2 regions of the Metabacillus indicus genome follow, and region 2 is predicted to be linked to the other one. Evidence: predicted binding sites of a transcription regulator. Region 2 holds the regulator's gene; the other holds the start of a gene.
The links. The regulator LexA, encoded in region 2, represses DNA repair genes until DNA is damaged. The targets are predictions, from matches to a motif close to CGAACATATGTTCG.

Region 1: the regulator LexA is predicted to act here: its motif matches at 3,404-3,417, upstream of uvrB (excinuclease ABC subunit UvrB).

The regions. Positions count from the first base shown of each region.
Region 1 is NZ_CP176757.1:3,699,188-3,706,513, forward strand. It holds gene uvrA (excinuclease ABC subunit UvrA) at 1-1,342, opposite strand, end outside; gene uvrB (excinuclease ABC subunit UvrB) at 1,349-3,331, opposite strand; gene ACK1LH_RS18935 (DUF2198 family protein) at 3,757-3,996, opposite strand; gene ACK1LH_RS18940 (peptide chain release factor 3) at 4,012-5,601, opposite strand; gene ACK1LH_RS18945 (sensor histidine kinase) at 5,853-7,253, opposite strand; gene ACK1LH_RS18950 (winged helix-turn-helix domain-containing protein) at 7,250-7,326, opposite strand, start outside.
Region 2 is NZ_CP176757.1:1,983,466-1,990,791, reverse strand. It holds gene ACK1LH_RS09945 (recombinase family protein) at 1-468, opposite strand, end outside; gene yneA (cell division suppressor protein YneA) at 482-793, opposite strand; gene lexA (transcriptional repressor LexA) at 953-1,573, shown strand; gene ACK1LH_RS09930 (hypothetical protein) at 1,669-3,111, shown strand; gene glnA (type I glutamate--ammonia ligase) at 3,169-4,503, opposite strand; gene ACK1LH_RS09920 (MerR family transcriptional regulator) at 4,571-4,975, opposite strand; gene ACK1LH_RS09915 (aminotransferase class I/II-fold pyridoxal phosphate-dependent enzyme) at 5,074-6,342, opposite strand; gene hflX (GTPase HflX) at 6,335-7,326, opposite strand, start outside.

The DNA.
Region 1 (7,326 bases), 1.7 Mb from region 2:
AATTCAGGCTTTCAAAGAAAGCGATGGCTTCATGGACAGAAAGAGCTGTGACCTTTCCGATATGATTCCCGTCAACAAGCACGGCAAGACTCTCTTTTTTAAGCCTGTGTCCTTTACATTTAGGACATGCCTGCTGAGCCATGTATTTCTCCATCTGCTCGCGGATGTAATCAGAGCTTGTCTCTTTATAGCGGCGTTCCACATTCCGGATAACCCCTTCAAACTGAATGTAGTTTTCGCGCACCTGACCAAAGTCATTTTCATAGCGGAAGTAGATTTCATCACTGCCGCTGCCGTAGAGAACTTTATCTAATAGATGTGCCGGAATATCCCTGACCGGAATATCCATCGGAACACCGTAGTGATTGCACACTGCTTCAAGCAGCTGCGGGTAGTACTGCGAACTTGTCGGCTCCCACGGTGCGAGCGCATGCTGTTTTAAAGAAAGGTCTTTATTCGGCATGACAAGATCAACATCCACCTCTAGCTTTGTGCCAAGTCCGTCGCATTCATTGCAGGCGCCGAACGGGCTGTTGAACGAAAACATTCTCGGCTCAAGCTCGCCGATTGAGAAACCGCAGATCGGACAGGCGTGATGTTCGCTGAACAACAGCTCCTCCTCACCGATGATGTCAATGACAACCCTGCCCTCCCCAAGGCTGAGGGCTGATTCAAGAGAATCAGCTAAACGGGCTGAAATTCCCTCTTTTATCACAATCCGGTCAATCACAACTTCAATCGTGTGCTTTTTGTTTTTCTCAAGGCTGATCTCATCGCCGACTTCCATCATTTCCCCGTCGACACGGACGCGAACGTAGCCCTGCTTTTTGATGTCTTCAAACACCTTCGCATGTGTTCCTTTTCTTCCAGAGACAATTGGCGCAAGCACCTGAAGCTTTGTCCGCTCAGGATACTCAAGGATCCGGTCCACCATCTGCTCGATTGTCTGGGATGAGATTTCAATATCGTGGTTTGGACACGTTGGTCTTCCAACGCGCGCAAACAGAAGTCTCAGATAATCATAAATTTCCGTGACTGTTCCTACTGTGGAACGGGGATTCCGGCTTGTTGTTTTCTGGTCGATTGAAATGGCAGGTGACAGCCCTTCGATGGAATCAACGTCCGGTTTATCCATTTGCCCGAGAAACTGGCGGGCATAGGCAGAGAGAGATTCAACATATCTCCGCTGCCCTTCTGCATAAATCGTATCAAACGCAAGCGACGATTTTCCGGAGCCCGATAAGCCTGTCAGAACAACGAGCTTATCCCGCGGAATCGTCACATCTATGTTTTTCAAATTGTGAGCGCGCGCACCTTTCACACTAATTTTATCGAGTGCCATCTAGTTTCATCCTTCCGCTTTAAGCTCTAGTATCAGATCACGAAGCTCGGCAGCACGCTCGAAGTTGAGCCCTTTAGCCGCTTCTTTCATCTCTGATTCCATTTGCTGTATGACTTTTTCGCGCTCTTTTTTAGACAGCTTGCCGAGTTTTGGAAGAGCTGATTCCAGTTCTTCCGCATCTTCCGGGGCAATAACAGCGCGAATCGTCTCGGCAATTTTTTTCTGGATTGTCTTCGGTTCAATGCCGTGTTTTTCATTGAATGCCTTCTGTGTTTCACGGCGGCGTTTTGTTTCATTTATGGCAATTTCCATGGAATTCGTCATTTTGTCGGCATACATAATAACGTGGCCGTTTGAGTTCCGGGCAGCACGTCCAATCGTCTGAATCAGCGAGCGTTCCGATCTCAGGAAGCCCTCTTTATCCGCATCAAGGATGGCGACAAGAGACACCTCAGGGATGTCGAGTCCTTCCCTGAGAAGATTGATTCCGATAAGAACATCAAATTTCCCGAGGCGCAGCTCTCGGATAATTTCGATCCGCTCGAGCGTTTTGATTTCAGAATGCAGGTAGTTAACCTTGATTCCGATGTCTTTAAGGTAATCGGTCAGATCCTCGGACATTTTCTTCGTGAGGGTCGTAACGAGGACTCGCTCGTTGCGCTCAATTCGGGCATGAATCTCCCCGATCAGATCATCAATCTGACCCTGAATCGGCCTGACATCGATGGTCGGATCAAGAAGCCCTGTCGGACGGATGATCTGCTGCACCATTTCAGGTGTATGATCAAGCTCGTACGGTCCTGGAGTTGCAGATACAAACAGGATGTTGTTGATATGCTCTTCAAACTCGCCAAACTGAAGGGGACGGTTATCCTTGGCCGACGGGAGACGGAATCCGTGATCGACAAGCACCTGCTTTCTCGCCTGGTCCCCGTTGAACATGCCTCTGATCTGAGGAATCGTCACATGTGACTCATCGACAACAATCATAAAATCCTTCGGGAAGAAGTCGAGAAGCGTGTAAGGCGTTGAACCGGCCGGGCGGAGCGTCAGGTGCCTTGAATAGTTCTCAATCCCTGAGCAAAAGCCCATTTCCCGCATCATTTCAAGGTCGTATCTCGTACGCTGCTCAAGACGCTGCGCTTCAAGCAGCTTTCCGTTCTCATGAAGCTCTTTCAGCCGCTCTTCAAGCTCTTTTTCAATATTTCCAATCGCGACTCTCATTTTTTCCTCGCGGGTAACGAAGTGGGATGCCGGGAAGATTGAGACATGCTCACGGTCGCCGCGGATTTCACCGGTCAGTGCATCAACCTCGCGGATGCGGTCAATTTCATCCCCGAAAAATTCAACCCGGATGCACTGTTCATCTCTTGAAGCAGGGAAAATCTCCACAACATCTCCGCGCACCCTGAACGTTCCGCGCTTAAAATCAATGTCATTGCGTTCATATTGCACATCCACAAGCTTCCGGAGAAGCTGATTGCGTTCAATATCCATGCCCGTGCGCAAAGAAACGACCAGGTCGCGGTATTCTTCAGGAGAACCGAGGCCGTATATGCAGGATACACTGGCAATGATGATGACATCTTTCCGTTCAAATAACGAGGCGGTAGCGGAGTGCCTTAGTTTATCAATTTCATCATTGATGCTTGCGTCCTTTTCAATGAATGTGTCCGTCTGGGGGACATAGGCCTCCGGCTGGTAATAGTCATAGTAGCTGACAAAGTATTCGACTGCATTGTTCGGAAAGAACTCTTTAAACTCGCTGTACAGCTGTCCGGCGAGTGTTTTATTGTGGGCGATAATCAGCGTCGGCTTGTTCACTTCCTGAATGACGTTTGAAACGGTAAACGTCTTCCCGGTGCCTGTTGCCCCGAGAAGCGTCTGATGCTTCTTCCCCTCTTTAATGCCTTGGACGAGCTGTTTGATCGCCGCTGGCTGATCGCCTTCCGGCTTATAATTTGATACTAACTCAAAACGATCGCTCAACAGGAGGACCTCCATTCGTATGTAATCAGTATTCATATTTTACCATAATCGCAGAGAAAAACACTAAAAATACGAACGATAGTTCGTATTTTTCTTTCGACATTTTGGTTTGATTTTATCATTATCGCCTGAAAAAGCTATTTAAATGCTTGTGTTTCTTATTTCAATACCTTTTTAGAGGGGACGGTAAACCGGAAGGATGTTTTATACAAAGAACAAAAGCGCAAGCGCCTTGGTCAGATCCGATAGGCAGATAAGAATCCGGCGGAAAAGTCCGGGTTTTACTTTTTTGACGGATTTGTTCTGACAGAGGATCTAGGCGCTGGAGCTAGACGCCGATAACTTTGTTATGTTGGCCACAGCCTTTTATTCTTTATAATTTCCTGGTTAACAAACAAAAAACCCGCTCCCACCGGGAACAGGTTCTAATTGGTTTTTTCATTTCTCGTCCTTTTGGCCATTTTTGCTGCGTACAGGAAGCCTGCGATAACCGACACCGCGTCAAGAGCGATAAGCAGCCAGGAATCCATGTAGCCCTTTGAATAGGCTGCAGCAAGAAGGGCGATTGTCAGCACCGCTGCCACGTAGTGATTATACGTCACGCGCGCAAACAGCGTGAGAATGACAAAAGGCAGGACGAGAGCCAGAGCTGCTTTCAATAGCATTCAATCCGCCCCCGCTTATTTATCTGTAGCCGAATAGCTTTGATAGTCATTTTCCTGCAGAAGATCGATCAGCTGAATCTCTTTATGGTTTTCACTGAAATGCCTGAAGGTAAATTCGTTTTCAAACAGAACGGCATACTGGTCATTCCGGTCGCGCACAAGAAGGCTTCTTGAATCAAAGAAACGCTTTTCGAACTTGTCGTTGCCGATCCACCTTGGAATGCGGTCGCCCATTGGCACAAATTCAATTTCAACGTTGTATTCCGCTCTCATGCGGTATTCGAACACTTCATACTGAAGCTGTCCGACTGCACCGAGGATAATATCATCAGTAGAATCCTGGCGGAAGTACTGAATCGCGCCTTCCTGAACAAGCTGTTCAATTCCTTTGCGGAACTGCTTTGCTTTCATGACGTTTTTCACGCGAACTTTTTTAAACATCTCAGGCGGGAACTGCGGAAGCTCATCATATTGATAGCCATCCTTGCCGGCTGTCAGCGTGTCCCCGATCTGATAGACGTTCGGATCATAGATTCCGATGATATCGCCCGCGAACGCTTCATCAACGGTTTCTCTGTCTTTGGCCATGAAAACTTGAGTCTGATTCAGCTTCAGCGTTTTGTTCGTTCTGCTCAGCTGAACACTCATGCCTCGCTCAAATCGGCCTGAGCACACACGAAGGAATGCGATTCTGTCGCGGTGAGCCGGGTTCATGTTGGCCTGAATTTTAAAGATGTAGCCTGAAAATTCTTCTGTTTCAGGAGATATAAAGCCCTGATTTGTTCTTCTTGGCTGCGGCGGAACGGCATACTGAAGAAACACGTCAAAGAACGATTTCACCCCGAAGTTTGCCAGTGCGCTTCCGAAGAATACAGGCGTCAGTTCTCCGCGCTTCACACGGTCAGCGTCGAACTGGTTTCCGGCTTCTTCAAGCAGCTCAAGCTCATCAAGCGTTTCAAGGTACGTCGGATGGCTGCCGATTTCGCTGCCTTCCACTTCAGCTGTAGGAATGATTTCCTCCTGCTCGTTTCCTTTAAACTGAACGACTGTGTGCTGCTCGCGGTCAATGATTCCAAGGAACCGCTTGCCCATTCCAACCGGCCAGTTCATTGGATAGGATTCGATGCCGAGCACTTCTTCAATTTCAGACAGAAGCTCAAGCGGATCTTTTCCTTCACGGTCAAGTTTATTAATAAAGGTGAAAATAGGAATGCCTCTCATGCGGCAGACTTTAAACAGCTTGATCGTCTGCGGCTCAACCCCTTTAGTGGAGTCGATAATCATCACGACGCTGTCAACTGCCGTCAGTGTACGGTAGGTGTCCTCACTGAAATCTTCGTGTCCAGGAGTATCAAGGATATTAACGTGGAAGTCATGGTAAGGAAAACTCATGACACTTGATGTAACGGAAATGCCGCGTTTTTTCTCGATTTCCATCCAGTCGGAAGCGGCAAACTTGCCGGTTTTCTTCCCTTTTACTGTTCCTGCTTCGCGAATTACTTTCCCGAAGTACAGGAGCTTTTCTGTTAACGTTGTTTTACCGGCATCAGGATGGGAGATGATGGCAAACGTCCGTCTCTTTGAAATTTCATTATCTATGCTCATATATGATTACCCTCACAAAGTTTACTTCGTTTGAAATATATCACATTTAGAGCAATAGAACAATTTCAGCCTGGACTTTCTTTAAACAGGAGCTGTGAAAAAAAGAACATTGACCGCAGCCATAATGACAGCGCCTACAAGAATGAAGACCGTATCCTTCTTTTTCATAAATCTCGTCCCCTTTCCTATTTTTCAGTCATATTTGTAATCAGTTTACCAGAGAAGTATGAACAAACTATGAACAGCCGAGCTTACTTCTCTGGAAATTTGAGGATAAATGTTGTTCCCTGATTCTTTTTACTGACAATGTCAATTTCTCCGTTATGCATGAGGACAAGCTGCTTTACTATTGAGAGGCCCAGGCCGAATTCCCCGAACTGATGACCTGTGCGTGACATGTCCGCCTTGTAGAACCGCTGCCAGATGGCTTTCACTTCCTCCGGATCCATGCCAATTCCCGTGTCCTCTATAGTAATAATGGTTTCTTTATACCCCCTTTTGCCCCGAAGGCAAACGGTCCCGCTCTCTGTAAACTGAATACTGTTTTTCGTAATGTTGATGAGGATCTGGATGAGCCGGTCATAATCGGCGTAAACCTCTGCATCAGCATCTGAAGCAATATCAAGCCGGACATTTTTATCTTCTGCCTGCAGCTCTAAATGTTCTTTTATAATTTCAAAAACCTCAATCAGCTGAATCTTTTCTTTAAAAAGCTTCACCTGGTTTGAACGGATTTTTTCATAATCCAGATTTTCATTTACGAGCCTGATCAGTCTTTTCGCTTCCTGACTGACAAGCTGAAGCCCCCGCTCTTTTTCCTCTTCCTGAATCATGTTGTTTTTCAAGCCTTCAATAACACCGCTGATGGTCGTAAGCGGAGTTCTCAGCTCATGTGAGACATCCGCCATGAATTTTCTCCGGCGGTTTTCTAAACTCTCGATTTCTTCATTTGATTTTTTCAGCTGACCGGCCATGATGTTGAAATCGTTGGCCAGTTCACCAATCTCATCAATTGTAGAAGACGGGACGGAGATGTCATATTTCCCTTCCGCAATCATAGACGTTGCGTTTCGGATCCGCTGAATTCTCTTCACGTGGAGACTGGATAAAATCCAGCTGAGGAGCAGGGAGACAGAAAGGGAAATAAGGATTGTGTAAAGGAGGTACCTGTTGATTTCACTGATTGTCTCACGGGATCCTTTAATCGGAGACACAAGCAGGATTCCTCCCGAGAGCGAGCCGTTCTCTATATACGGCAGGGCAACGAGCGATACCTCCTGGTCAAACCGCTTGATTTCATGTTTGACGACAATCCGCTGGCCAGATTTCAGATTCTCCCATTCCTCGTCTGTCGGCTGAAATCTCGGGGCGTTGCCTGAGTAGGGATAAAAGATCATTCCTTTATCATCAAACAGGCTGAAGCGGATGCCGCGTGCGCTCAGAACATGCTCATATTCTCTGAGTGCCCTCTCGCCCCTGTTGTTTTTCACATCTGCGAGGATTCTGTCTCCGTACTGTTCAAGCTCCTCCACTTTGTTTTCATAAACAAAGGATTCCGCATATTGCGCAACAACCAGGCTTAAAATCATAAAGGCGATGATTAGTATGCTGATGTGGCTTAAAAACAGCTGGTAAAGATATTTAATCCTCATTCGGATCCGGCCGTTTCGTCAAATTTATAGCCAACTCCCCAGACCGTGTGGAAAAATGGACGCGCTTTCGTGC
Region 2 (7,326 bases):
GTTAGTAAGGTTCCTCTGAGGTTTATACCCTTTTTCAACCGCCCGCTGCATACCTCTTTTAATTTTCAGATTATGGATCTTCCGCTGATATTCTTCAACAATGCTTACAATTTCCAGAACCATGGAATCGGCTTCAGACAAAAAAAGCTTTCCATTCTGCGTGGCCGTATAGATCGTAATGCCTTCTTTTGCGAAAAAATGAATAAGGGCGATGCGGGCGTTCCCTCTCCCCAGTCTTGTCTCATCCTGAATAACAATGGCGTCAATTTTCTGTTCCTTTATACAGTCAAATATTTCAAAAATACCTTCTCTTTCAACCTCATATCCGCTCGCCTGTTCCTCAATAATCTTTTCCACATTCATGCCATGTGCTGCTGAAAGGGCCAAAAGTTCTTCTTTTTGCCGGGCGAGTGATGTCTCTTGTTCTTCTTTTCTAGTGCTGACTCTGCAGTAGATGATTGCGTTCAGTGTTCTCACTTCCCTATTTTCTTGATGCCAGCTGTGTCCCGTCATGGTAGGTTTGTTTATCAATAGGAAGAACCACAGAATCTCCTGACTTGATCACAGCTGTCGGCAGTCCGTTTTTATCCTGAACCCATTCAACGAAATCGGTTTTGGACATGCGGTGATGCTCTTCATATTGATCTGCAAGGCTCCATATACTGTCACCTTCTGCTATTTCAATGGATACATAATGATCAAGGCTTTCTTTTTCTCCTGTGTATGATAATGCAAAGACAGCTACAATGACAACTGCAAAGAAAGAAATAACGTAAGATAATGAACCTTTCAACTCAATCCCCACCTTAATAGAATGTTTGTTCGTATATTTGATAGTTTCAGTATAATGCGAACAAACGTTTCTGTCAACGCCATTTTTCGAACTTATGTTTGTATATGCAGGAAAAACATGCTATAATCAACATAAATTACAGGACGCGAGGTGGATAAAATGACAAAACTTTCAAAGAGGCAGCAGGATATCCTCACTTTTATTAAGCTTGAAGTACAAAAGAAAGGATATCCGCCATCAGTCCGTGAGATCGGCGAAGCAGTGGGCCTTGCTTCGAGCTCAACTGTGCACGGCCATCTTGCCAGGCTTGAAAGCAAAGGGCTGATCAGACGGGATCCGACAAAGCCGAGAGCGATCGAAATATTAGAAGATGAGACAGCGATGATTCCGCGTTCAAGCGTGATTAACGTTCCTGTAATCGGGAAAGTAACAGCCGGTTCCCCGATCACAGCCATTGAAAACGTCGAGGAATATTTTCCTCTTCCAGATACGTTCGCCGCATCCGATGATCAGATCTTCATGCTCGAGATTATGGGAGACAGTATGATTGAAGCCGGTATTCTTGACGGGGACATGGTTATTGTCAAACAGCAGAACACTGCAAACAACGGGGATATCGTTGTTGCCATGACAGAGGATGATGAGGCAACTGTCAAACGTTTTTTCAAAGAGAAAGATTACGTGCGCCTTCAGCCGGAAAACTCTACACTTGAACCGATTATTCTCAGACATGTTGTCATCCTGGGAAAAGTTGTTGGAGTTTATAGAAACATACACTGAAAACTTTGCTTTTACAGGCAAAGTTTTTTTATTTGCCTGTTTTGCAGCCTTCTCTCAGGGGAACATAATAATAAAAAAAAGATGAGAGGGTGCCTATGACAAAAGAACCGGCCATTCTGCGGGCGAATGCCCAATTTATTTTTCCTTTTTCATGGGACAGCGACTGCATCTCCCAGCTGACTGATGAACTTAAGGCGAACGGATTTGAATTTTTCAGCATTAACAGCAGCGCCCAGCAGACAAAATTTTACGGAGAGAAAACAAGTCTTCCCCATAAACGCCTGAAACATTATTTTATGCCGTACATAGAACAGATTCTCTTTCCGGATCAGCATCAGGATAAGGCTATAAATCGATACTCAAAATCCTTTGACAGAAAATGCACGCTTCGTACAGCTGTAAATGAATATTCTTTCAATGTCCACTCAATCGATCTGTATATATGCCCTTTTTCTGTCGGAATGATCACCATAAGGACAGAGCTGACATCAAACAGCAATACATGGTCACTGAGCGATGCACTCGATTTTATGGATCACTTCAGGGTTCTTGAACCATTTATTACAGAAGAAAAAGGAACTGTTCTTCATTCAGGACTGGGCACTTACGAAAAGATTCAGGATTTTATTTTTGAAGAGCTGTGCCCCTCTGTTGTCCCGTATATAGAAAAAAGTGAAAACAGCCAGTCAACTTACCTTGGAAGCCTTCCCTACTTTATTGACGAGAGAATGTTTGTCAGCAGTTATCTTTTGACAGAAAAGGACGCAGAGATTTCTTCGGATACTCTTTTTCGAATAGGCCACATAAATGGCTATGATCAAAACGGCAGGCCGTATATGTCCGCAAGCAATTCCGCATATATAGACCACTATCTTAAGGATCACATTTACGACAGGTGGTCACCCGGCAGCTTTCACGTTGTGAGTGATCATACATTCACTAAAATTACGAATGATGTGGGTCAGGAGAACGTGACCGCGGAAGAAATGGTTGGACAGCTCTACTACAATCTCATCCTGCATCTTTTCTATAAAATTGTTCTTCTAAAGCTTTCATACAGCTATTCACAGCTCTACATTGATCAGAAACAGGATAAAATGGAAGGTCTGATCCGCTCGATTGCTAATTTCACCGCTAAGTATATCTTTTCAGAAATCAGCAGCAGAACGGAAGGCCAGGAGCTTTCTGTTATGATGAAAGACAGGTTCAAAATTGAGACCCTCTATAAAGAAGTGAAGAATACGATGGACAGTCTTTATCAAAACCAGGAGAAGCTGGCCAGCAAACGCCACAATTCCCTGCTGCTGATCCTTACTACTTATACGGTTATTTCCGGAATCTATGGCATGAACCTTGTCATTGAGGACTGGAAAGGCAGCATAAGCTGGAACAAGCTTGCAAATTACTCTATTTTTGAATACATTTCACTCGTGGTCGCTTTATCCGGGATTGCAGTTGGTTCCATACTTGCCGTAATAGCCATAATGAGGCTGCTGAAGGACTATCTTCAAAAAAGAAAATCAGATGGAATTGACTAAAAAGCTTGATTGTGCAAAAAAACCTCAGCAGACAGCTGAGGTTTTTGAGTGTGATTCTTAGTATTGAGACATGTACTGCTCGCGTTCCCATGGGTGAACTTGAGTGCGGAACATATCCCATTCGATTTCTTTCGCTTCTACAAAATGCTCAAACAAATGCTCGCCAAGTGCGTTGATGATTACTTCGTCTGTTTTCAGAAGATCAAGAGCCTGTGCTAATGTTGCAGGAAGATCTACGATTCCATTCTCAACACGCTCTTCTTTCGTCATGACATAGATGTTGCGGTCAATCGGTTTTGGAGCAGCAAGTTTGTTTTTAATGCCGTCAAGACCAGCAGCAAGCAATACGCTCATTGCAAGGTACGGGTTTGCAGAAGGGTCAACACTGCGCACTTCTACGCGTGTGCTTAGTCCGCGTGAAGCAGGGATACGGATAAGCGGGCTTCTGTTTTGTGCAGACCAGGCAACATAGCATGGTGCCTCGTAGCCAGGTACTAGACGTTTATATGAGTTAACTGTCGGATTCGTAACAGCTGTAAAGTTTGGTGCATGCTTGATTACGCCGGCAATGAAATGTCTCGCTGTTTCGCTCAGCTCAAGTTCACTGTTTTTGTCATAGAATGAGTTCACTCCGTCTTTGAAAAGAGAGAGGTTCATGTGCATTCCAGATCCATTTACTCCAAACAGCGGCTTCGGCATGAATGTAGCATGCAATCCGTGTTTGCGCGCAATTGTTTTAACAACAAGTTTGAATGTTTGGATATCATCACAAGCTTTTACTGCACCGGCATATTTGAAGTCGATTTCATGCTGGCCAGGAGCTACCTCATGGTGAGATGCTTCAATTTCAAAGCCCATTTCTTCAAGCTCAAGCACGATGTCACGTCTGCAGTTTTCTCCAAGGTCAGTCGGAGCAAGGTCGAAGTAGCCGCCGTGATCGTTCAGCTCAAGAGTTGGTTCTCCTTTTTCGTCAAGCTTGAAAAGGAAGAATTCCGGCTCAGGCCCAAGGTTGAAGTCAGTGAATCCAAGGTCTTCCATTTCTTTCAGCATACGTCTTAAGTTGTTGCGCGGATCTCCATCAAATGGTGTGCCGTCCGGGCTGTAGATGTCGCAGATGAAACGTGCAACTTTGCCTTTTTCAGATGTCCAAGGGAAAATAACAAACGTATCAAGATCAGGATACAGATACATGTCAGATTCTTCAATGCGGACAAATCCTTCAATTGAAGATCCGTCAAACATGCATTTGTTGTCAAGTGCTTTTTCAAGCTGGCTTGCAGGAATTTCTACGTTTTTGATTGTTCCAAGGATGTCCGTGAACTGCAGTCTGATGTATTTTACGTTTTCTTCTTGTACTAAGCGTACAATATCTTCTCTCGAATACTTTGCCATTGTGAAAATCCTCTCCTAACAATACTAAGTAATATTTATTGTGAAAAATAAAGTGAAGCTGCGTTAATTAATGGAAAAATCTAGACATGTCACCCTGTCTGAGCGATGATCTCTGGAACCTTCCGGCCTGCATCAGTTCAGCTTTCAGCAGCTTTCTGAGTTCAGCGTCGGTCAGATCCGGTTTTTCCACTTTTTTAGGCTGGCCTTCTTCTTCGCGTTCCATACTTTTATCCTTAGAAGAAAAAATCTGCTTGATGCCGGCCATGTTAATGCCTTGTTCGATAAGGCTTCTTATTTCAAGAAGCGTATCTACATCATTAAATGAAAATAGGCGTCTGTTCCCTTCTGTTCTTGCAGGGAAAATCAAGCCGTTTTCTTCATAATATCGAATTTGCCTGGCAGAGAGTTCTGTCAGCTGCATGACAATTCCGATCGGGAATAAGGGCATCGAGCGTCGAATCGTATCACCCATTGTATTCCCTCCTTTTCTTAACTTAATCTTATTATATTCCATGTCATATAATGTGTCAACACTATGTTAGGAAAAATGACATTTGGATTTATATCCGATTACAGACGAATTAAATTCTTGTCCAAAAGATGATCAAGAGCAGAACAGATGGCAATTTTCACATGAGAATACGTTAATCCGCCCTGCACATAAGCTGTATACGGGGGACGCAGCGGCCCGTCTGCAGAGAGTTCTATGCTTGCTCCCTGTACAAAAGTTCCTGCAGCCATTATGACATCGTTCTCATAACCCGGCATATAGCTCGGATATGGCGTCACGTGCGAATTGACCGGTGATGCATATTGTATGGCCTGGCAAAACGCAACCATTAAATCAGACTGCTCAAACTGGACAGATTGAATAAGGTCTGTGCGGACTGCATCCCAGGACGGGTTTGTTTTAAGCCCTGCAAGTTCAAGCATCGCTGCCGTAAACACTGCACCTTTTAAAGATTGGGCAACAACGTGAGGAGCAAGGAAGAATCCCTGATACATTTCCTGAAGACTGTAGAGGGACGCGCCTGCCTCAGCCCCAATACCAGGTGATGTCATCCGGTAGGAGCATGCTTCCACCAGATCCTTGCGCCCAACGATATAACCGCCTGTTTTCGCAAGTCCGCCGCCCGGATTTTTAATAAGCGAACCAGCCATAAGATCGGCACCGACGTGACAAGGTTCAAGCTCTTCAACAAATTCACCGTAGCAATTGTCGACAAAGACAACAACATCAGGCTTAATGGATTTGACAAAGTCAATCATCTGCTTAATTTCTGCAAGAGTATAAGATGGCCTTGTGGCATATCCTTTTGAGCGCTGAATGCCGATCATCTTTGTCTTTTCTGTAATGGCAGCACCGACGGCATCATAATCTATGCCGCCGTCTTCTTTCAGTTCAACAGCCCGGTAGCCGATTTTAAATTCACTTAGAGAACCGGTGCCGCTTCCTCTGATGCCCACAATCTCTTCAAGGGTATCATAAGGCTTTCCCGTTATGTATAGAAGTTCATCAAATGGACGGAGCACTCCAAACAGGGCAATGGAGATGGCATGGGTGCCTGAAATGATCTGCGGCCTTACAAGCCCTGACTCCCCGCCGAAAACATCCGCATAAATCTGTTCCAGCGTATCCCTTCCATGGTCATCATACCCATATCCTGTAGTCGGGATAAAATGTGAGTCGCTCACTCTATGGTCTCTGTAGCTTTGAAGAACCCGGAACTGGTTCATTTCCATTCGTTCATCAATTTTTTTGTGGGTATCTCTGATTTTTTCTTCTGCCTCTGCAGCAAGCTGCGCAAGCTTATCACCGTATTTCAATTGGTTAAACATGTTTGTTTCCCTTTCTCTTATACATCTCTATCTGGCCGGAAGCTGCATGTCCCGGCAGGAAGTGTCCCTGTATTTCATAATGATTTTCTTCTTCATTAAAGGCAAAGTGCCCTACCATGGTTTCTGTTTTCAATGAAGCCAGAAGCTTGCCTTCTGAAGCAGGCACATCAATGCTGTATTCTTCCATCAGCTCCATTGAAAACGACTGGATCTTCTGTTTCAGTTTTGCAATGTCCGCATCCGAAAAAGCGCTGATCAGCACATGCTCGCCTTTCGGTGAAGGAACAAAGCCAGCCGACTGCTTATCTTGCTTGTTATATACCGTTAAAACCGGAATCGTCGTGACCTTGAGTTCTTCCAGCAGTTTATAGACCGTTTTTTCATGATTGACGTAATCTTCATTTGAACTGTCGACAACATGCAGAATTAAATCCGCCTCTTTCACTTCTTCAAGTGTAGAGCGGAACGCTGCAACAAGCGTTGTCGGCAGATCCTGAATGAATCCTACCGTATCTGTTAAAAGAGCCTGATAGCCCGATGGAAGTGTCATCTTCCTTGTCATCGGATCAAGTGTGGCAAAAAGAAGGTCTTCTTCAAATGTGCCCGCGTCTGTAATTCGGTTAAACAATGTCGATTTCCCGGCATTTGTGTAGCCGACCAGAGCTACTTGGAAAGCCTGATTTTTCTTTCTTCTTTCACGATAGCGGTTCCGGTGGCTGACAATTGCAGCAAGCTGCATCTTAATTTCATGTATGCGGGTTCTAATATGTCTTCTATCTGTTTCAAGCTGCGTTTCGCCCGGCCCCCTCGTGCCGATTCCGCCGCCCTGTCTTGAAAGATTGATTCCCTGTCCGCTCAGCCTCGGCAAAAGATACTGAAGCTGCGCAAGCTCCACCTGAAGCTTGCCTTCTTTTGATTTTGCCCGCGTCGCAAATATATCAAGTATCAGCTGTGTGCGGTCAATAATTTTCACATCAAGGGCAG